4 regions of the Scandinavium sp. M-37 genome follow, and region 3 is predicted to be linked to each of the others. Evidence: predicted binding sites of a transcription regulator. Region 3 holds the regulator's gene; each other region holds the start of a gene.
The links. The regulator CRP, encoded in region 3, controls carbon source genes, mostly activating them, when cyclic AMP is high. The targets are predictions, from matches to a motif close to ATGTGANNNNNNTCACAT.
Positions count from the first base shown of each region.

Region 1: the regulator CRP is predicted to act here: its motif matches at 2,661-2,678, upstream of rbsD (D-ribose pyranase).
Region 2: the regulator CRP is predicted to act here: its motif matches at 2,756-2,773, upstream of deoC (deoxyribose-phosphate aldolase).
Region 4: the regulator CRP is predicted to act here: its motif matches at 3,081-3,098, upstream of ACG0Z5_RS06705 (PTS mannitol transporter subunit IICBA).

Region 1 covers NZ_JBIGIN010000019.1:5,878-11,746, forward strand. The annotation lists gene rbsC (ribose ABC transporter permease) at 1-639, opposite strand, end outside; gene rbsA (ribose ABC transporter ATP-binding protein RbsA) at 645-2,150, opposite strand; gene rbsD (D-ribose pyranase) at 2,158-2,577, opposite strand; gene kup (low affinity potassium transporter Kup) at 2,755-4,626, opposite strand; gene ravA (ATPase RavA) at 4,845-5,869, shown strand, end outside.
Region 2 covers NZ_JBIGIN010000002.1:74,556-80,424, reverse strand. The annotation lists gene deoB (phosphopentomutase) at 1-375, opposite strand, end outside; gene deoA (thymidine phosphorylase) at 427-1,749, opposite strand; gene deoC (deoxyribose-phosphate aldolase) at 1,857-2,636, opposite strand; gene ACG0Z5_RS02330 (YjjI family glycine radical enzyme) at 2,865-4,403, shown strand; gene ACG0Z5_RS02325 (YjjW family glycine radical enzyme activase) at 4,375-5,238, shown strand; gene ACG0Z5_RS02320 (NupC/NupG family nucleoside CNT transporter) at 5,240-5,869, opposite strand, start outside.
Region 3 covers NZ_JBIGIN010000016.1:54,668-60,536, reverse strand. The annotation lists gene ACG0Z5_RS13230 (hydrolase) at 1-367, shown strand, start outside; gene ACG0Z5_RS13225 (YheU family protein) at 364-582, shown strand; gene ACG0Z5_RS13220 (phosphoribulokinase) at 619-1,488, shown strand; gene ACG0Z5_RS13215 (OsmC family protein) at 1,542-1,946, opposite strand; gene crp (cAMP-activated global transcriptional regulator CRP) at 2,253-2,885, shown strand; gene ACG0Z5_RS13205 (YccS/YhfK family putative transporter) at 2,941-5,013, shown strand; gene ACG0Z5_RS13200 (aspartate aminotransferase family protein) at 5,010-5,869, opposite strand, start outside.
Region 4 covers NZ_JBIGIN010000006.1:70,097-75,965, forward strand. The annotation lists gene mtlD (mannitol-1-phosphate 5-dehydrogenase) at 1-804, opposite strand, end outside; gene ACG0Z5_RS06705 (PTS mannitol transporter subunit IICBA) at 895-2,817, opposite strand; gene ACG0Z5_RS06710 (DUF3302 domain-containing protein) at 3,357-3,683, shown strand; gene ACG0Z5_RS06715 (HlyD family secretion protein) at 3,689-4,825, shown strand; gene ACG0Z5_RS06720 (glutathione S-transferase) at 4,888-5,496, shown strand; gene selA (L-seryl-tRNA(Sec) selenium transferase) at 5,590-5,869, shown strand, end outside.

The sequences.
Region 1 (5,869 bases), on a different contig from region 3:
CCCGGACAAGCGGGTAGCCGCTTCGTTGCCACCCAGCGCATAGATATAGCGGCCCAGGCGGGTGTGATGCAGCATGTACCACGCGGCGATAAACACAATCGCCATGATCCATACCGGGGTCGGAATGCCCAGCGGACGACCAATCCCGAACCAGCCAAACACATCGGCGTTATCAGTAAAGCCGGTATTCACCGGGCTGCCATTGGTATACACCATGGTCACCCCGCGCAGCAGCAGCATCATGACCAGGGTGGCGATAAACGCCTGCACCCGACCTTTGGCGACAATAACCCCAGTGACCGCGCCAATCGCAGCCCCTAATGCCAGCGCCGCCGCAACCGCCACCAGCGCATTCACTTCAATGCCAACAATCGAGGCCGCCACGGCACCAGTCAGCGCCAGCAAAGAACCGACCGACAGGTCGATACCGGACGTCAGGATAACCAACGTCATCCCCACCGCCATGATGGCGTTGACCGACGTCTGTTGCAGAATGTTGAACAGGTTATTAACGGTAAAAAAGTTCGGACTCATGGTCGAGACGACCGCGATCAGCACCAGCAGGGCAATCAGCGATTTTTGCTCTAACAGCCACGCTTTGGTGAAGTAGCGGCGACCAGCAACAGCCTGGGTAGTCATCTTTCTTACTCCTGAATCACACGATTAAGCTTGCCCACAGCGGCAGCCATCAATACTTCCTGGGTGGCCTGCTCGCGTGTGAATTCACCGCCGAGATGCCCTTCGTGCATCACCATGATGCGATCGCTCATGCCTAACACTTCCGGCATCTCCGAAGAGACGAGAATGATGCTCAGGCCATCGGCTTTAAACTGGTTAATCAGCTGATAGATCTCTTTTTTCGCCCCGACGTCGACGCCACGGGTGGGTTCATCGAGGATCAGTACTTTTGGACGCGTCATCAGCCCGCGGGCGATAGCCACTTTTTGCTGATTGCCGCCGGAGAGCAGGCCAATCGCCTGTTCCATCGACGGCGTTTTGACGTTGAACAGGCGGATAAAATCGCTCACCGCCTGCTGCTCATCTTTATGCTTCAGCCCACCGCCCGTGCGGCTGAAATAGCGCAGCGCAGTCAGGGACATATTCTCTTTGACCGACATACCCAGCACCAGGCCGTCACGTTTACGGTCTTCGGAAATATAAACGATACCGTTCGCCAGGCCGTCCTGCGGGGATTTGGTCACCACTTCATGGCCATCAAGCGTAACGTAGCCACTGGTTCGCGGCAGCGCGCCGTACAACACTTTCATCAGTTCGGTACGCCCGGCGCCCATCAGTCCCGCCACACCGAGGATTTCCCCTTTGCGCAGAATAAAGCTGACGTTTTCCACACCCGGGCCACACAGATTATCGACCTTCAGACGCACGTCACCGGTGGCTTTATCAAGATGCGGATATTGATCCTCAAGCTTACGCCCAACCATCATTTCAATCAGCGTATCTTCGGTTAGGGTCGCCACTTCACGTTCGGCGATAAACTGCCCATCGCGGAACACGGTTACGTCATCGCAAATCTCGAAGATCTCTTTCATGCGATGGGAAATGTAGACGATGCCGCGCCCCTGGGATTTGAGCTCGCGAATCACGCGAAAGAGTGATTCGGTTTCGGTGTCGGTTAGCGCGTCCGTCGGTTCATCCATGATGATGACCTTCGACTCAAAGCTCAGCACCTTGGCGATTTCCACCATCTGCTGATCGCCAATTGACAGTTCACCCACCAACCGGTCGCTTTTGAAGCGTAGGTTGAGTTTCGCCAGCAGTTTATCTGCCTCGGCGTACATGGTTTTCCAGTCGATTTTGCCGAAGCGGTTAACGAACTCGCGGCCTAAGAAGATGTTCTCGGCGATGGTCAGCTGCGGGATCAGGTTCAGTTCCTGATGAATGATGCCGATCCCGGCTTCCTGTGACGATTTCGGCCCGGTAAAGGTCGTTTCCTGGCCGAGCCATTGCAGCGACCCGGCATCTTTGCTGTAGATCCCGGTCAGCACTTTCATCATCGTCGATTTACCGGCGCCGTTTTCGCCCACCAGCGCCATCACGCGCCCGGCGTAGACATTCAGCGATGCGCCAGAAAGGGCTTTAACGCCCGGGAACGATTTATCGATCCCTTTGAGTTGCAATAATGCGTCCATGGCGGCCTCAGAACGTGACGCCAGCACAGAGAATGATATTCGCATACGGGGAACACTCTCCGCTGCGAATCACCGCCTGACTGTCTGCGGTTTGTTGTTTGAACTGCTCATGTGTGGTGTAACGAATTTCAATGGTGTTTCCCTGGTGCTGCTGCAGTTGCTCCAGATGGCGGAGCAACGTTTCGTGGAGCTGCGGATTATGGGTTTTAATTTCCGCGGCGAGAATTGCCGTCTCAACCTGCATTTCCGTGGTGACTACGTCCAGCACCTGCATAAATGTAGGCACGCCCTGGGTTAAAGCCATATCAATGCGTTGCGTACTGTGCGGGACAGGTAAGCCTGCGTCACACACCACCAGCGTATCGGTATGCCCAAGACGGGAAATGACCGAGGAAATATCAGCGTTAAGTACCGTACCTTTCTTCATCGTTCTGCTCCACTAGCGAAACGTTTCGCTGGTAATGAGTTTAATCTTAACGGCGTACAGAAAACCACCATCAGGTTGCAGAAGTGTGATCGGCATCGAAACGTTTCGCTAAGTGAAATTTAGCGGGAGGTAAACAAGAAATGCCCGGCAGCGAAGACCGGGCATTTTAGGGAAAACTTAAATCTCGACCTGGGTTCCGAGTTCGATAACCCGGTTCGGCGGGATCTCAAACTGGTCAGGCGCACGCAGGGCGTTGCGTTGCAGCAGCAGGTACAGCTTACCGCGCAGACGCAAATACCACGGTCTGTCGTTTCCAATAATCAACGACTCATGAGACATAAAGAACGAGGTTTCCATCATCCGGCAGCTCAGGCCTTCAAGGCCACAGCGGTGGAAGACTTCTTCCACGTTCGGTGTTTCACGCCAGCCGTAACTCGCCACCACGCGCCAGAACGACGGTGACAGCTGCTCAATCTGCACCCGGCGCACGTTATGGACGTAAGGCGCATCTTCGGTTCTCAGCGTCAGCAGGATCACTCGCTCATGCAGCACTTTGTTGTGCTTGAGGTTGTGCAACATCGCAAATGGGATCACGTTCAGGGCGCGGGACATATATACCGCGGTGCCCGGTACGCGAACCGGCGGCGATTTCTCCAGGGACGCAATCATCGCTTCGAGAGAATTACCGTGCTCGTGCATACGACGCAGCAGGCGGAAACGCTCGCTTTTCCAGGTGGTCATAATCATGAACATCACCAGGCCCAGCGTCAGCGGCAGCCAACCGCCGGAAAGCAACTTATCGAGGTTCGCTGAGAACAGCGGCACATCAATGCACAGGAACGCGACCAGAATCAGGAACACAAAGTATTTGTTCCAGTGCCAGTTATTGCGCGCCACAGTCGTCGCCAGGATCGTGGTCAGAACCATGGTCCCGGTAACCGCGATACCGTATGCCGCCGCCAGATTGCTCGAGTGCTGGAAGCTGACAATCACCAACACCACAGACACATACAGCAGCCAGTTAATGAACGGGATGTAAATCTGGCCGGATTCCATTTCGGAGGTGTGGATGATGCGCATCGGCGACAGATAACCCAAGCGCACCGCCTGACGCGTCAGAGAGAAGACGCCCGAGATAACCGCCTGAGAAGCGATAACGGTGGCCAACGTGGCGATAATCAGCATGGGGATCAGCGCCCATTCAGGTGCCAGCAGGAAGAACGGGTTTTTGATGGCTTCAGGATGCTTGAGCAGCAGCGCCCCCTGGCCGAAATAGTTCAGAACCAGCGAAGGCAATACCACTGTAAACCAGGCAATACGAATCGGCAGTTTGCCGAAATGCCCCATATCGGCATACAGCGCTTCCACCCCGGTGATGGACAGCACCACCGCGCCGAGCGCCACGAACGAGACGGTTTTGTATTCAAGGAAGAAATGCACCGCCCAGTATGGGTTCAGCGCATGAAGCACTTCCGGGTTATCGATGATGCTGCGCGCGCCAAGAACGGCCAGTAACAGGAACCAAATAAACATAATAGGGGCGAACAGTTTCCCCACCAGCGCGGTACCGTGTTTCTGAATCATAAACAGCAGGGTAAGAACCCCGATAGAGATAGGCACTATCCAGCTGTCAAGCTGAGGAGCGATGATTTCAAGCCCTTCAATGGCCGACATCACCGAGATGGCGGGGGTAATGACCACCTCACCATAGAAGAAGCTGCCGCCAATCAACCCGAGAATAACCAGTACCGAGGTCATTCTCGCCGACGTGTTACGCCCCGCAAGTGACATCAGCGTCAGGATCCCACCCTCTCCAGCATTATCCGCACGCATCACGAAGGTGATGTACTTCAGGGAAACGGTCAATATCAGCAGCCAGAAGATCAGGGATAAAAAGCCGAAAACGGCATCCCGTTCCACGCCAAATCCAAACTGGCCCGAGAGACACTCTCTCAACGTATACAGGGGGCTGGTACCAATGTCACCGTATACCACGCCGATTGCCGCAAGGGTGATTGCCGGCAATGATTGCTTATTATCAGTGCTCATAGACTCGTCTTTCGTTTAATAAGACAAATGTGTACCTGAATCCGTGGCTCACAAAAGGCGCACAGTATGCACGATTAATCGAAAAATCGTACTCCCAAATGACAACACGTTAACCTTGCTCAAAAATTGTCGGCGCTTACTCGCACTATTACCCATCCCCAGCAAACGGCTATAATCGCTTGATAGCTGGATAAATAGCGGAAGGACACCACTCTATTATGGCGCAATCACACTTATTAGCAGAAAGAATTTCCCGACTCAGCGAGGCCCTTGAAAAGGGCCTTTTTGAGCGCAGTCATGCCATCCGTCTGTGCCTTCTGGCCGCGCTGAGTGGCGAAAGCGTGTTTCTGCTCGGGCCACCTGGAATAGCCAAAAGCCTTATCGCCCGCCGCCTCAAATTCGCCTTCCAGCACGCCCGCGCCTTTGAATACCTGATGACCCGTTTCTCCACCCCGGAAGAGGTGTTTGGCCCGCTGTCGATTCAGGCGTTAAAAGATGAAGGCCGCTATGAGCGTTTAACCACCGGCTACCTGCCCGAAGCAGAAATCGTGTTTCTTGATGAGATCTGGAAAGCGGGCCCGGCAATCCTCAACACCCTGCTGACGGCTATCAACGAACGTAGCTTCCGCAACGGTGCGCACGAAGAAAAAATCCCGATGCGCCTGCTGGTGGCCGCTTCGAACGAACTGCCGGAAGCAGACAGCAGCCTTGAAGCGCTGTACGACCGAATGCTTATCCGCCTGTGGCTCGACAAAGTACAGGACAAAAGTAACTTCCGCTCTTTGCTTATCAATCAGCAGGATGAAAGCACCAACCCGGTGCCGGAAAATTTACAGGTCACCGATGAAGAGTTTGCCCAGTGGCAGGTGGATATCGGTAAGGTGAAGCTGCCGGATGCTGTTTTCGAGCTGGTGTATCAGCTACGTCAGCAGCTCGATACGCTCCCCAGCGCGCCATATGTGTCCGATCGCCGCTGGAAAAAAGCGATCCGGTTATTACAGGCCAGCGCCTTTTTCAGCGGCCGCGATACCATCGCTCCTATCGATCTTATCCTCCTGAAAGACTGCCTGTGGCACGATGCGGAAAGCCGCAATCTGATGCAGCAGCAGCTGGACGTTTTGATGACCGGGCACGCCTGGCAGCAGCAGGCAATGCTTACAAAACTCGGGACGATTATTCAGCGCCGACTCCAGCTTCAGCAGCAGCAAAGTGACAAAACGGCGCTGAAAGTGACACGTCTGGG
Region 2 (5,869 bases), on a different contig from region 3:
CGGGAAGCTGTTGTGATGTTCAGGGAAGTAACCCCAGTCAAACAGCACAGGCACACCGGCGATTTCCCAGTGGCCAGACGGGGTATCTTTCCCGGAGGAAAGCTCATGCGCCCAGCCGTATGCGCCAGTCACTTCAGCGTTGCCGTCCATACCTGCGGCAACCTTACCGGTGGAGCCTTCGTGGGCTTTAACCAGACCCAGACGGGTCAGGTTCGGCAGGTTCAGCGGGCCCTTACGGCCTTTATCTGCTTCACCTTTCGCACAGGCCTCTGCGATGTGGCCCATGGTGTCGGCACCGACATCACCAAAACGTTCTGCGTCTTCGGTGGCGCCGATCCCAAAAGAGTCCAGCACCATAATAAATGCACGTTTCATATCTTCTCCGTACGTTTTGCGCTGCAAAAAAGCGATCAGATCAGTATACCGCTATTGCGTGATTCGACGATAGACCGTTGGTGTTTCTTTCGGTGCGACATCGTCCAGTTTAATTGCCGCTTTCACCGCTTTCGCGGCTTCTTGCCAGCTCGCTTCGTCTTTCGCGTGGATGATGGCCAGTGGACGCTGTCCGTCAATGCTGTCGCCCAGACGGGCCATGTCGGTGAAACCGACGCTGTAATCCAGCGCATCAGAAGCCTGACGACGGCCACCGCCCATCGACACCACCGCCATGCCTAACGCGCGGGTATCCATCGCGGAGACAAAGCCTTCGGTATCGGCATATACCGCTTTGCTGAGCATCGCCGTTGGCAGGTATTTCGCGTAGTGCTCAACGAAATCGGTCGGGCCTTTTTGCGCCGCAACCATGCGGCCGAAGATTTCCGCCGCTTTACCGCTGTCCAGCCCCGCCTGCAGTTTGGCGCGAGCATCGGCTTCGTCTTTCGCCAGACGGCCGGAAATGAGCATTTCCACGCACAGCGCCATGGTCACGTCGAACAGACGCGGGTTACGGTATTCACCGGTCAGGAACTGCACCGCTTCGCGGACTTCAACCGCGTTCCCGGCGCTGGACGCCAGCACCTGGTTCATGTCGGTCAGCAGGGCGGTGGTCCGCACGCCTGCGCCGTTAGACACGCCAACGATGGCTTCGGCCAGTGCCGCAGAGAGTTCATAGGTCGGCATAAATGCGCCGCTGCCCACTTTCACGTCCATGACCAGCGCGTCCAGCCCTTCGGCCAGTTTCTTCGCCAGAATCGAGGCGGTGATCAGCGGAATAGAATCGACGGTGGCAGTGATGTCGCGCGTGGCGTAAAAACGTTTGTCCGCTGGCGCGAGGGAACTGGTCTGCCCAATGATCGCCACGCCAACGTCTTTAATAATTTCGCGGAAACGGTTGTCGTCCGGGAAGATATCGAACCCCGGGATCGCTTCCAGTTTGTCGAGGGTCCCGCCGGTATGCCCCAGGCCACGCCCGGAGATCATTGGCACGTAGCCGCCGCAGGCCGCCACCATTGGGCCCAGCATCAGCGAGGTCACATCACCCACGCCGCCGGTGGAGTGCTTATCGACAATCGGGCCATTCAGATTAAGGCTTTTCCAGTCGAGCACCGTGCCTGAATCCCGCATCGCCATGGTCAGCGAGACACGCTCCGGCATAGACATATCGTGGAAGAAAATGGTCATCGCCAGGGCGGCAATCTGCCCTTCCGACACGGTGTTATCACGAATACCATTGATGAAGAAACGGATCTCTTCGTCACTCAGCGCGTGACCATCGCGTTTTTTACGAATAATTTCTTGTGCGAGAAACACGGTAACCCCCATGAGGAATCGGGTGAAAGGTGGCGGGTGGCGCGATGCTTACCCGCCCTACGATCCAGTAGGCCGGATAAGCAACGCGTCATCCGGCAATTGTTGACTTAGTAGCTGCTGGCGCTCTTGCCATCGCCATGTCCCAGAGCTTTCAGCAGGCTCGCGAGCAGGCTGGATGCACCGAAACGGTAATGACGCGCGTCGGCCCAATCGGCACCAAACAGATCATCGGCAATCGCCAGGAATTGCTGCGCGTCTTCCGCAGTACGCACGCCGCCCGCAGGCTTAAAGCCGACGGTTTTTTCAACGCCCATATCACGGATAACTTCCATCATGATGCGTGCGCTTTCCGGGGTGGCGTTCACTGGCACTTTACCGGTAGAGGTTTTGATGAAATCGGCCCCGGCTTTGATAGAGATTTCAGACGCTTTACGAATCAGCGCTTCTTCTTTCAGTTCGCCGGTTTCGATGATCACTTTCAGCAGCACGTTCGCAGCGGCGCAGGCATCTTTACAGGCTTTCACCAGATCAAAACCGACCTGCTCGTTACCGGCGATCAGCGCGCGGTACGGGAAGACTACGTCCACTTCATCTGCACCGTAAGCGATAGCCGCCCGGGTTTCCGCCAGCGCGATATCGATGTCATCGTTGCCGTGCGGGAAGTTGGTAACGGTTGCGATACGCACATCCGGCGTGCCCTGTGCATTCAGGGTTTTACGCGCGATAGGGATGAAGCGTGGATAAATACAGATTGCCGCGGTATTGCCCACCGGGGTTTTCGCCTGATGGCACAGAGCGATCACTTTCGCATCGGTGTCATCATCGTTCAGGGTGGTCAGGTCCATCAGTTTTAACGCGCGCAGGCTGCTTGCAGTTAAATCGGTCATGTTATCTCCGGTGTTTAATTTTACCTTGCGGGTCTGTGACTATTTTAACACCGACCCACGGTTACACTTCGATCCTCATCACAGTTAATGAAACGCATGTGCAAATTTGCATAACTGTAATGAGAGCTTTATCACTCTTTAAAGCGCCAGTGTGGGAGGTTGGATCAAAAGTCCCGCTGGCGCTTTTCTCTACACTGTCCTCATCGTCAACGCGTCTGAGGAACTTCTATGTCTGACTCTTTTGAGCAACGTTGCCAGAATATTGTGACAAGTAAAACGCTAAGCCCCGAGCAAAAACGTCACTTCCTGGCCCTTGAAGCAGAAAACGCTTTACCCTATCCCGACCTGCCAGCAGATGCCCAGGCGGCGCTGAATGACGGCGTTATCTGCGACATGTTTGAAGGCCATGCGCCGTTCAAACCGCGTTACGTGCTGCCGGACTACGCCCGCTTCCTCGCCAACGGATCGCAATGGCTTGAGCTTGAAGGGGCGAAAGACCTGGATGAGGCGCTGTCGTTACTCACTATTCTCTATCATCACGTGCCTTCGGTGACCTCGATGCCGGTTTACCTTGGGCACCTGGATACGATCCTTTCACCTCATGTTAAAATTCTAACACAAGAAGAAATCGATATCCGCATAAAACGTTTCTGGCGCTATCTCGACCGCACCCTGCCGGATGCGTTTACCCATGTCAATATTGGCCCGGAAGACACACCGGTTACGCGCGCCATTTTACGGGCTGATGCCGAGTTAAAGCAGGTTGCGCCGAACCTGACCTTTATCTACGACCCGGAAATTACCCCGGATGATTTACTGCTTGAGGTGAGCAAAAACATCTGCGAATGCAGTAAACCGCACATCGCCAACGGCCCTGTGAATGATAAAATTTTCACAAAAGGACAGTATGGGGTGGTCAGTTGTTACAACTCACTGCCGCTGGCGGGCGGCGGCAGCACCCTTGTTCGCCTCAATCTGAAAGAAATCGCGCTGCGCAGTGCATCGACGGATGACTTCTTTGCCCATGTCCTGCCGCACTATTGCCAGCAGCAGATCAGCATCATCGATGCCCGCTGCGCGTTCCTCTATGAACAATCGCACTTCTTTGAGAATAGCTTCCTGGTGGCCGAAGGGTTGATTGACCCGCAGCGATTTACGCCGATGTTTGGCATGTACGGCCTTGCCGAGGCCGTGAATGTGCTGTGTGAAAAAGTGGGCAGCCCGGCACGCTATGGCCAGCATGATGAAGCCAATGAGCTTGGCTGGCGCATCAGCGCGCAGTTAGCAGCGTTTGTGGAAAATACGCCAGTGAAGTATGGCTGGAACCAGCGCGCACTGTTGCATGCGCAGTCGGGTATCAGCTCTGATAGCGGCACCTCGCCGGGGGCGCGCATTCCATATGGCAGCGAGCCGGATCCGGTCAACCACCTGCTGACCGTCGCCCCGCATCATGCCTTTTACCCGGCCGGGATCAGCGACATTCTGACCCTGGACGAAACCATCAAACGCAATCCGCAGGCGGTCATGCAGCTGTGCCTGGGCGCGTTTAACGCTGGAATGCGTGAGTTTTCGGCCAACGTCAGCGGTAACGATTTAGTTCGTGTCACCGGCTATATGGTGCGCTTGTCCGAGCTGGAAAAATTCCGCGCGGAAGGTTCGCGCACCAATACCACATGGCTGGGCGAAGAAGCCGCACGCAACACCCGTATTCTGGAACGACAGCCGAGAGTCATCAGCCATGAGCAGCAGATGCGCTTTAGTCAGTAATATCATTCCGTTCTCCTGCGTCGACGGCCCCGGCAGCCGTCTGACGCTGTTTTTACAGGGCTGCAATCTACGCTGTAAAAGCTGCCACAATCCGTGGACCATCGGACGCTGTAACGACTGCGGTGAATGCGTTGCGCCCTGCCCGCACGGCGCGCTTTCGCTACAGAACGGCCACGTCGTTTGGCAGGAAGCGGATTGCCAGCAGTGCGACACCTGCCTGAAACAGTGCCCTCAGCAGGCCACGCCGATGGCGCGGACGCTCACGGTCGATGAGGTGCTAAAGCAGGTGACGCGCGCCGCGCCGTTTATCGAAGGCATTACCGTCAGCGGCGGGGAAGCTACCACCCAGTTGCCGTTTATCGTTGAATTGTTCAGTCAGCTTAACGCTACGCCTGCCCTGAAGCATTTGACCTGTCTGGTCGACAGTAACGGCGAGCTGGGTATAAACGGCTGGGAGAGGTTACGGCCCGTCTGTGATGGGGTGATGGTGGATTTGAAAGCGTGGGATGAGGATGTGCATCTGGCGCTCACCGGACGAAGCAACGCGCGAATAAAAGCGAGTATTCGCTGGCTGGCGGAACAACGAATGCTGGCGGAGTTACGCCTGCTGGTTATTCCAGGGCAAACGGATTATCTGCAGGCCATTGAGCCGCTGAGTGAATTTATTCGTTCGTTAGAGGAGGTGCCGCTGAGGCTGAACGCCTTTCATGCGCACGGCGTATACGGGGAAGCGAAGACCTGGCGCAGCGCCGGTGCGCAGGACGTTGAGCCACTGGCACAGGCGCTGAATGACCGGGGAATAACAGAGATTATTCTCCCGGTGCTTTATTTGTAGATTAGAGTGCGAGGAATACCCCGGCAATGGTGGCGCTCATCAGGTTCGAGAGCGTCCCGGCCGCCACGGCTTTCAGGCCCAACTGGGCGATATCCTGGCGACGGCTTGGTGCCAGGCTGCCCAGACCGCCAATCAGGATCGCAATCGACGACAGGTTGGCAAAACCGCACAGGGCAAACGAGATAATGGCTTTGGTGTGGTCAGAAATCACTTGTAAGCCAGCCGCCGCTACCACTGCATCGTCCTTCAAATATTCACCGAAGTTCATGTAGGCCACGAACTCATTGATGATCAGCTTCTGACCGATGAATGACCCGGCGACCGTCGCTTCACTCCACGGCACACCAATCACCCACGCCAGCGGGGAGAACACCCAGCCGAGGATCAGCTGCATCGACAGCTGCGGATAGTCAAACCAGCCACCAATCCCGGAGAGAATGCCGTTCAGCAGTGCAATCAGCGCCACGAAGGCCAGCAACATTGCCCCGACGTTCAGCGCCAGCTGCATCCCGGACGCCGCACCCGATGCGGCAGCATCCAGCACGTTAGACGGACGGTCGGCATCCGGCATCTGAGCTTCCAGCTCCGGTGAATCATTCGGGGTTTCGGTTTCCGGCAGCATAATTTTCGC
Region 3 (5,869 bases):
TCCGGGGACCTTACCCGTTGATTTGAAGCGCCTGAAAAGCGTGCGCCGCATTCGTGAGTTCGACGATTTGATCACCTCGAAAATCCACGGATTTGCCGATGCGATAGATTACTACCGCCAGTGTAGCGCGATGTCGGTGCTGAGTCAGATAACCAAACCGACGCTGATCATTCATGCTAAAGATGACCCCTTTATGGATCATCACTCGATTCCCGCTCAGGAAGAGCTTCCGGCAAACATTCAGTATCAGCTGACCGAGCATGGCGGCCACGTCGGTTTTGTCGGCGGTACGCTGCGCCATCCGGAAATGTGGCTCGAAAAACGCATCCCGGCCTGGCTGACACAATGGTTAGGAGCAATACAATGATTATTCCCTGGGAAAACCTGGCTCCCGAAACGCTCGAAAATCTGATTGAAAGCTTTGTGTTGCGCGAAGGTACCGATTATGGTGAACATGAACGTTCGCTAGAAGACAAGGTCGCCGACGTAAAACAACAATTGAAAAGCGGGGACGTCGTCCTGGTGTGGTCCGAACTGCACGAGACGGTGAACCTAATGCCCCGTACCCAATTCCACGGCTGACTATACTCAAAAATATTACTGCTTCAGGGAGTAGTTATGTCTGCCAAACATCCGGTGATCGCCGTGACCGGCTCCAGCGGCGCGGGAACCACCACCACCAGCCTCGCCTTCCGTAAAATCTTTGCCCAACTCAATCTGACCGCTGCGGAAGTGGAAGGCGACAGTTTCCACCGTTACACCCGCCCAGAAATGGACATGGCCATCCGCAAAGCGCGCGATATGGGTCGACACATCAGTTATTTTGGCCCGGACGCCAACGATTTCGGCCTACTCGAACAGACGTTTTTGACCTATGGCCTGGACGGCAGCGGGCAGTCGCGTAAATACCTGCATACCTACGACGAGGCGGTGCCGTGGAATCAGGTGCCTGGGACGTTTACGCCGTGGCAACCGCTGCCTGAACCCTCCGATGTGCTGTTTTATGAAGGCCTGCACGGCGGGGTTGTAACCCCGCAGCACGACGTGGCAAAACACGTCGATTTGCTGGTCGGCGTGGTGCCGATTGTGAACCTCGAATGGATCCAAAAGCTGACGCGTGACACCAGCGAACGCGGACATTCCCGGGAAGCAGTCATGGATTCAGTGGTGCGTTCGATGGAAGACTATATCAACTTCATCACCCCGCAGTTCTCACGTACCCACATTAACTTCCAGCGCGTACCCACCGTGGACACCTCCAACCCGTTCGCGGCGAAAGGGATCCCCTCGCTCGATGAAAGCTTTGTGGTCATCCATTTCCAGAATCTGGGCGATATTGATTTCCCCTGGCTGCTGGCGATGCTACAGGGTTCATTCATTTCTCACATGAATACATTAGTGGTGCCGGGCGGGAAGATGGGGCTGGCTATGGAGCTGATTATGTCGCCGCTGGTCGAGCGGTTGATGGAAGGCAAAAAGATAGGTTGATGTCATCCGAAAAACAGTAGGCCCGGTCAGCGCAGCGCCACCGGGCAGGCGGCTTACCCTTCGACCACTTCAAACGAATGGGTAATTTTCGCCGCTTTCTCCAGCATCAGCGCCACCGAGCAGTATTTCTCAGCGGACAAATCCACCGCACGCGACACCGCGGCTTCTTTCAGCTCTTTCCCGGTCACGATGAAGTGCAAATTAATGTGGGTAAACAAACGCGGAGCTTCTTCACGACGCTCAGAGGTCAACTTCACCTCGCAATCGGTCACGTCATGACGCCCCTTTTGCAGAATCGATACCACGTCAATCGCGCTGCATCCTCCCGCGGCCATCAGCACCATTTCCATCGGGCTTGGCGCTTTGTCACCAGAGTTACCGTCCATCAGGATTTGGTGGCCAGAAGCAGACTCGCCCAGGAAGGTTAAACCCTCAACCCATTTCACACGCGCTTGCATAATTGTTAACTCCAGAGTTGCAATTTTCCTGACAGATTACGCGCACATAACAATTCTCGCAACGGAAGGCGACGTGCGTCATGCTGAAGCGAGACACCAGGAGACACGCGGCAAAAGCTATGCTAAAACAGTCGGGATGCTACAGTAATACATTGAAGTACTGCATGTATGCAGAGGACATCACACTACAGGCTGCAGTAAAATCCGACAGCCGACTTCCCAGGCACAGGGAAGGATACGATTGCAAAGCCAGCGGCAGTGTCTTATCTGCCACTGGAGACAGCTTATAACAGAGGATAACCGCGCATGGTGCTTGGCAAACCGCAAACAGACCCTACCCTTGAATGGTTCTTGTCTCATTGCCACATTCATAAGTACCCATCGAAGAGCACGCTGATTCACCAGGGTGAAAAAGCAGAAACGCTGTACTACATCGTGAAAGGCTCCGTTGCAGTACTCATCAAGGATGAAGAAGGTAAAGAGATGATCCTCTCTTACCTTAACCAGGGCGACTTTATCGGTGAGCTTGGCCTGTTCGAAGAAGGTCAGGAGCGTAGTGCCTGGGTTCGGGCGAAAACCGCTTGTGAAGTGGCCGAAATCTCCTACAAAAAATTCCGTCAGCTTATCCAGGTGAACCCGGATATTCTGATGCGCCTCTCCTCCCAGATGGCGCGTCGCCTGCAGGTCACCTCTGAAAAAGTGGGCAACCTGGCGTTCCTCGACGTAACCGGTCGTATCGCGCAGACGCTGCTGAACCTGGCAAAACAGCCTGATGCTATGACCCACCCGGACGGTATGCAAATTAAAATCACCCGTCAGGAAATCGGTCAGATCGTTGGCTGCTCACGTGAAACCGTGGGCCGTATTCTGAAAATGCTGGAAGATCAGAATCTGATCTCCGCCCACGGTAAAACTATCGTGGTTTACGGTACCCGCTAAGCCAGATTAACGGCGTATTGCCCTGGGGCAGTACGCCGTTTTTGTCTCTCCCCTCATGTGGCGCAGGCTGATTTATCACCCGGAAATTAACTACGCACTGCGACAAACGCTGGTGCTCTGTTTACCCGTGGCTATCGGTCTGGCTCTGGGTTATCTCAAGTACGGTCTGCTGTTTTCATTGGTTCCCGCCTGCTGCAACATTGCCGGGCTGGACACGCCCCACAAACGTTTCTTCAAGCGCCTGATTATTGGCGGCTCGCTGTTTGCGGGCTGTAGCCTCGCGGTACAGCTGCTGCTGGCGCGTGACGTGCCGCTGCCCATTATTCTGAGCGGGCTGGCGATGCTACTCGGCGTTACCGCCGAAATCAGTTCTCTGCACGCGCGCCTGCTGCCCGCCTCGCTGATTGCCTCGATCTTCACCCTCAGCCTCGCAGGCAATATGCCGGTGTGGCAGCCGCTGCTGATTTACGCTCTCGGCACTCTGTGGTACGGCCTGTTTAACTGGTTCTGGTTCTGGATGTGGCGCGAACAGCCGCTGCGCGAATCCCTGAGCCTGCTCTATCGCCAGCTAGCGGATTATTGTGAAGCCAAATACAGCCTCCTGACTCAGCACACCGATCCTGAAAAAGCGCTGCCACCGCTACTCAACCGTCAGCAGAAGGCAGTCGACCTGATTACCCAGTGTTACCAGCAAATGCATATGCTCGCAGCCAACCAGAATCACGAATACAAGCGCCTGCTGCGCGCCTTCCAGATGGGCCTCGACCTGCAAGAACATATTTCAGTCAGCCTGCATCAGCCAGCGGAAGTGCAAAAACTGGTGGAACGCAGCCACGCTGAAGCGGTGATCCGCTGGAATGCACAAACCATCGCCGCCCGGCTGCGGGTGATGGCCGATGACATTCTTTATCACCGTTTTCCGCAGCGCTTTAACATGGATAAACAGATTGGCGCTCTGGAAAAAATCGCCCATCAGCACCCGGATAATCCCGTCGGCCAGTTCTGCGCCTGGCATTTCAGCCGTATCGCCCGCGTCTTGCGGATGCAGCGCCCGCTGTACCCGCGCAATCTGATGGCCGATAACGAACGCCGTCTGCCGGTTTTCGCCGCGCTGAAAAGCTACCTGTCGTTTAAATCTCCGGCGCTGCGAAACGCGGCGCGAATCAGCGTGATGCTGAGCATCGCCAGCCTGATGGGGGCGGCGCTGAATCTGCCGAAGCCGTACTGGATCCTGATGACCGTCCTGCTGGTGACGCAAAACGGCTACGGCGCAACGCGCGTGCGAATTTTCCACCGGGCCGCGGGCACGCTGGCCGGGCTGGTGATTGCCGCAGGCACCCTGCACTTCCACGTACCGGAAGGCTACACCCTGGCGTCGATGTTATTGATTACCCTGGCGAGCTATCTGATCATTCGCAAGAGCTACGGCTGGGCCACCGTGGGCTTTACGGTCACCGCGGTATACACCATTCAGCTGCTGACGCTCAACGGCGAACATTTCATTCTGGCTCGTTTTGTCGACACGGTGATTGGCTGTCTGATAGCCTTCGGCGGAATGGTCTGGCTGTGGCCGCAGTGGCAAAGCGGGCTACTGCGTAAAAATGCCCAGCAGGCGCTGGAGGCCGACCAGGATGCCCTGCGGCTGATCCTCAGTAACGACCCGCAGGCACCCACCCTGGCATATCAGCGGATGCGCGTGAATCAGGCGCACAACGCGCTGTTCAACTCGCTGAATCAGGCGATGCAGGAACCGGGCTTTAACTCGCATTATCTGGCGGATATGAAGCTGTGGGTAACGCACAGCCAGTTTATCGTCGAGCATATCAATGCCATGACCACGCTGGCGCGCGAGCACAACATGCTGACCGAAGATTTGGCCCAGCGTTATTTGCAGTCCTGCGAAATTGCCTTGCAGCGCTGCCAGCAGCGGCTAGAGTATGACGAGGCGGGAGGCAGCGGGGATGCGAATATCATGGAGTCGGCGGAGACGCTGGCGCATGGGCCGCTCAGCACTATGGAACAGCATCTACAGCGTATTCTGGGGCATCTGAACACCATGCACACCATCTCTTCAGTGGCATGGCGTCAGCGCCCGCATCATGGGATTTGGTTGAAGAAGCGCGCTTAGCTTTTCACTACCTTCTTCACCGCAGCGGCAAAACGCGCCATCCCTTCGTCAATGTCCGTCTCTTCCACCACCAGCGACGGCGCAAAGCGCATCACGTCCGGCCCGGCGTTAAGCACCATCACACCTTCATGCGCGGCAGCGTGCAGGAAATCGCGTGCGCGACCTTTGTACTGCGGCTTCAGCTCAGCGCCAATCAGCAAGCCCATGCCGCGTACATCGCTGAAAACATCCAGCTCGGCGTCGATCTGTTGCAGATGCTTCACAAAACACTCGCGCTTTGCATTTACGCCGTCCAGCACTTCTGGCGTGTTAATAATGTCAAACGCCGCCCCAGCCACCGCGCAGGCCAGCGGATTACCGCCATAGGTCGACCCGTGCGAACCGACGTGAAACGCGCTGGCAATCTCTTCGGTGGTCAGCACGGCGCTCACCGGGAAACCGCCGCCTAACGCTTTGGCACTGGTGAGAATATCCGGCGTCACGCCGTAATGCTGATACGCAAACAGCGACCCGGTACGCCCCATGCCGCTCTGCACCTCATCAAATACTAACAACGCCTGATGCTGGTCGCACAACTCGCGCAGCCCTTTGAGGAATTCAGGCGTGGCCGCCATCACTCCGCCCTCACCCTGAATCGGCTCAACCACCACTGCGCAGGTGTGATCGTCCATCACCGCTTGCACCGCATGCAGGTCGTTAAAGGGAACGTGGATGATATCGGCCGGTTTCGGCCCGAAGCCGTCGGAGTACTTCGGCTGTCCACCGACCGAAACGGTAAACAGCGAACGGCCGTGGAAGGCGTTGTGGAACGCGATGATTTTGGTTTTGTACGGGCTGTGGCGCGTCGAGGCATAGT
Region 4 (5,869 bases), on a different contig from region 3:
GTAACGCTTAATCAGCACCGCACCGCTCTCTTCCATTGCGCCTTTCACCACCGCACGGATCTTCTCATCAAGGATCGCATCACGAATGGTCTGATGACCTGCCAGCTTACCGAGGTACGCGGTTATAGCATGCCCGGTGTTCAGGGTGAAGAGCTTGCGTTCCACAAATGCCATCAGGTTATCAGTTAATTCCATTCCTGGAATAGTCGGCAGCGTGCCTTTGAACTGGGTCTTATCGACGATCCACTCGCTGAAGGTTTCAACGGTCACTTCCAGCGGGTCGTTGGTGGCGGATTCAGACGGCGGGACGATACGGTCCACGGCGGAATCGACGAAGCCCACGTGCTCGGCAACCCAGGCCTTATCGTCGTCAGCCAGCGCGGCGTCAACGTGGCCTTTCAGCTGCGTAGTGCCACGCACCATGTTTTCACAGGCGATAATGTTCAGCGGGGTGGTGTTGCCCGCCGCTTTACGTTTTGCCAGGCCTTTAGCAATTGCCGGGGCGATTCTCTCCAGCACGACCGGGCCAACGGCGGTGGTCACCAGATCAACCTCGGCAATCAATTCCACCACGTCATCGCCGATGCTGCTAACCGCGTTCACGCCGGAGACGGTTTCTACCTGCTCGTTCTCGCCAACCACATGCACCTGATAGCTATGACGGGCATTCAGGGCATCCAGAACCACCTGATTCACATCGGCAAACGTTAAGGTGATACCCGCGTCAGCCAACAGTTTGCCGATAAAGCCACGTCCGATATTACCTGCGCCAAAATGTAATGCTTTCATAGTCTCAACCTTCATCAATGTTTTTACCCGAGAGGGCTCGGGTGAGGGACGGCGAATTTCCCCTCACCGGAACCCTCTCCCTGTTACAGGAGAGGGGCGTTGCCGTTAGGCGACTTTGTTACCCGAAATCAGTGCCAGAACTTCGCCCACGCTGTTGGTGGTCGCCAGGCGCTCGATGACAGACTCATCGTCCAGCGCGTTGGTCAGGCTCGTGATAACGTGGATGTGTTCGTTATTGCGCGCTGCGATACCAATCACCAGACGGGCAATGTCGTCCGGTTCTTCGCCGAAGCGCACGCCGTCAGGGTACTGACAGAATACCACGCCGGTTTTCAGCACACGGTCTTTCGCTTCGATGGTGCCGTGCGGTACCGCGATAGATTCGCCCAGGTAGGTCGGGGTCAGTCTTTCACGTTCCAGCATCGCTTCCACATACTCAGGTTCAACGTAGCCGCCTTTCACCAGTTCCTGACCGGCGAAGCGGATGGCTTCTTCTTTGCTGAACGCTTTACAGCCGAGGAAAATGTTTTCTGCGCTGAGTTTGAACAGGTTGCTGTCGTCAGCGTCGAAGCTGTCTTTCAGGCTGTCGCGCACTTTCACTTCGTTATCTTCGTGACGCTGTGCGGCAACCAGACGCTCGGTCAGGCTGGTGTACAGGCCGCTGTCGAGGAAGTTGGTCAGCGAAATGTGCTGAGCCTGTGGTACCTGGCGCATCGCACGCTCGGTCAGGTCGCGGTGAGTGATCACCAGGTCGACATCCGGCGGCAGGTTGTTGATCGCGCTGTTGGTCACAGAGATATGGCTCAGACCCGCATCCGCCACTTTCTTACGCAGCACGCCTGCACCCATGGCGCTGGAACCCATACCGGCGTCACAGGCGACGATGATTTTACGCACGTGGCTCAGGTCGTTGGTCACGTCACCCGCGGTCAGCGGATTGGCAGCACCTTTGGATTCGGCTTTCATGTCGTTCATACGACGGGTTGCCGCTTCAATATCGTCTTCTTCTTTCACTTTGCTGGTTTTCAGCAGGACGGCGGAGACCACGAAGGAGACTGCCGTTGCCGCCACAATCGCCGCAATGTTAGCGAAGTAAGCGCCTTTCGGCGTCATCGCCAGAATCGCCAGGATAGAGCCTGGAGAGGCCGGAGACACCAGGCCGCCGTTGAGGATAGTCAGGGTGAACACGCCGGTCATACCGCCGAGGATAACGGCCAGGATCAGACGTGGGTTCATCAGCACGTACGGGAAATAAATTTCGTGAATACCGCCGAGGAAGTGGATGATAGCCGCCCCGCCCGCAGACTGTTTGGCGCTACCGCGACCAAAGAACATGTATGCCAGCAGAACACCCATACCCGGACCTGGGTTAGCTTCAATCAGGAAGAAGATGGATTTGCCCAGTTCATGGGACTGCTGAATACCCAGCGGTGAGAAGATACCGTGGTTGATGGCGTTGTTGAGGAACAGGATTTTCGCCGGTTCAACAAAGATAGACGCCAGCGGCAGCATGTCGTGCACAACCATGAAGTTAACGCCAGCAGCCAGCACTTTGGACAGCACTTCAACCGCAGGGCCAATGCCGAGGAACGCCAGTACCGCGAGGATCATACCAATGATGCCCGCAGAGAAGTTGTTCACCAGCATTTCAAAACCGGATTTGATCTTACCGTCTACCCAGGCGTCAAAACGCTTAATCGCCCAGCCACCCAGGGGACCGGCAATCATCGCGCCGAGGAACATCGGCATATCCGCACCGACGATAACGCCCATGGTGGTAATCGCACCGACCACGCCGCCGCGGTCACCGCCAACCAGACGACCACCGGTATAACCGATCAGCAGTGGCAGCAGGTAAGTAATCATTGGGCCGACAAGCTTCGCCAGCGTTTCGTTTGGCAACCACCCTGTTGGAATAAATAACGCGGTAATGATACCCCACGCGATAAACGCGCCGATGTTTGGCATCACCATATTGCTGAGGAATCGACCAAAGCTTTGCACTTTGATCTTGATATCGGATGACATAAAAACACCCCTTCTTATGTTTGCTGTCGCGCAGGCTAAAAGCCCGAGGTTTGGTTTGTTGTTAAGTAGCGGCAGAGGTAGCCGGACCCTGTTGATGATGCGAAATCTGGCACTGAATCGTTCAACTGTCCAGCGAGCCCCAGATTGTGTGATCTGAGTCACGCTAATATAGGGTGATGAGGCGTAATTGACGTGATCACTGTCACAAAATGACCGTATGAAAAAAGTGCGGTGGCTGAAAAATCACCCGCAAAGGGTTGTTAGTGTGATGTTAATCACATTTTGTTGGCGGCTGTTTGTTGCTGATATGTGATTAACATCACAAAGTATTTTCATCTGCACGCGGGCAACTGTGATCGTCCGCATGTTCTGCATTTCGGTGCGTCATCACGCTGAGATAATTCCAGGGCAACGGACGGCGAGTTTAGTGATTCTGTGTTATAGCAATATGACCGACTAACGATTATTTTTTCAGTTATCACTCAGGCGCTTCGCAATGGGGCGCGTGCCGATGGGCGTGTCGTAATTTCGAGGCGGCTATGTTTCTTAATTATTTTGCGTTGGGTGTGCTTATTTTCGTTTTTTTGGTGATTTTTTACGGGATCATTATTTTGCATGATATTCCTTATCTTATCGCCAAATCCCGTAATCACCCTCATGCCGATGCTATCCACGTCGCGGGTTGGGTGAGTTTGTTTACCCTTCACGTTATCTGGCCGTTTTTATGGATCTGGGCCACTCTCTATCGCCCGGAGCGCGGCTGGGGAATGCAGCAGGCAGAACAGGAATCTTTCGCTCAGTTGCAGCGCCGGGTCACGGAGCTTGAGCAAAAACTCGCGGAAACATCACGCTCGCCAGCGGAGTAACCATCATGGATTTGCTCATTATTCTGACCTATGTCGCGCTGGCCTGGGCGATATTTAAGATCTTCAAAATCCCGGTAAATAAATGGACGGTGCCGACCGCTGCATTAGGTGGCGTGTTTATCGTTAGCGGGCTTATTTTATTAATGAATTACAACCACCCTTATACTGCCCAGGCACAAAAAGCGGTGATCTCTATTCCCATTACCCCTCAGGTAACGGGTATCGTCAGCGAAGTGACGGATCAACAAAATAAGCTGATTAAAAAAGGCGACGTGCTGTTTAAACTCGATCCGACCCGCTATCAGGCCCGGGTCAGCCGCCTGGAGGCCGATCTGGTGACGGCTATTCATAATGCCGATGCCATGAAGGGGGAACTGAACGAGGCCATCGCCAATACCCAACGTGTCGGCGCTGAACGCGACCGCCTGTACAAGGACTATCAGCGTTACCTGCAAGGCAGCAGGGCGAGAGTGAATCCGTTCTCAGAAAGTGATATCGACAACGCCCGGCAAAATTATCTCGCCCAGGATGCGTTGGTGAAATCATCGGTTGCCGAGCAGTCGCAGATAAAAAGCCAGCTCGACAGCGTGATTAACGGCGAGCAATCGCAGATCGTGAGCCTGCGGGCGCAGCTGACGGAAGCCCGCTATAACCTCGATCAGACCATTGTGCGAGCCCCCAGCGATGGCTATGCCACCCAGGTATTGATTCGTCCTGGCACCTACGCGGCTGCGCTGCCGCTGCGCCCGGTGATGGTGTTTATCCCTGAACAAAAACGGCAAATTATCGCCCAGTTCCGGCAAAATTCGCTGTTACGCCTTGAAGCGGGCGATCAGGCCGAAGTGGTGTTCAATGCGCTGCCGGGGCAGGTTTTCGTCGGGAAACTGACCAGTGTCATTCCCGTCGTTCCCGGCGGCTCATATCAGGCACAGGGTACGCTGCAATCGTTAACGGTCACGCCCGGTAGCGATGGCGTATTAGCCCTTATCGAACTGGAGTCGAATGCCCAAGTGGAGGCCCTCCCGGACGGCATTTTTGCGCAGGTGGCGGTCTATTCCGACCATTTCAGCCACGTGGCGGTGATGCGCAAAGTGCTGCTGCGCATGACCAGCTGGATGCACTATCTGTATCTCGATCATTAACCTGAATTTTTAATGCGCCTGCGCCATACTGATATTTTTGCGGAGTATTAAGGGAGCAGGCGATGAAACTGATCGGCAGTTATACCAGCCCGTTTGTGCGTAAAATTTCGGTTATCCTGCTGGAAAAGGGGATAACGTTCGAGTTTATCAACGAGATGCCCTACAACGCTGAAAACGGCGTGGCGAAGTACAACCCGCTCGGTAAAGTGCCCGCGCTGGTGACCGACGACGGTGAATGCTGGTACGACTCACCGCTGATTGCGCAGTACATCGAACTGCTGGATATCGCCCCGGCGCTGGTGCCCCGCGACCCCAAAGCGGCGCTGCGGATGCGCCAGCTGGAGTCGCTGGCCGACGGCATTATGGATGCGGGCCTGGTGTCCGTGCGGGAACAGGCGCGCCCGGCGGCGCAACAATCACCGGAAGAACTGGTTCGTCAGCGCGAGAAAATTACCCGCGCGCTGGATGCCCTGGAAGCCTATGCTGCCGATGGCACGCTGAAGGCCGATGAACTGAACCTGGCGACCATCGCCGTAGCCTGTGCGGTGGGCTACCTCAATTTCCGCCGCGTCTCGCCGGGCTGGTGCGCCACCCGTCCGCATCTGGTGAAGCTGGTGGAAACGCTGTTCCAGCGCGACAGTTTTGCGCGCACAGAACCGCCAAAAGCCTAACGCGATCAATATCGTTCTGCCCCTAACCGCAGTACAATTCCCGCACGTTTATTCCCCTCTCCCGTCGGGAGGGGGCATACCACAGGCTTGCTCATGACCCCGGAAAACCCTTCGCTGTTCAGTCAAATACCCGCCACCGATCGCCTGTTGCGCGACCCGGCTTTTACCTCGCTCATCGACCACGCCGGGCATAGCCAGGTGGCGAACGTGGTGCGTCAGTTGCAGGCCGAGGCCCGGGCAGCTATCCGTGAACAGGGCGAACTGCCTGCCTGGGGCGCAGACTGGGCGCAGGCCGTTGCCGGGCGATTATCGGCGGAGGCACAAAGCCCGCTGCGTCCGGTGTTTAACCTGACCGGCACCGTACTGCACACCA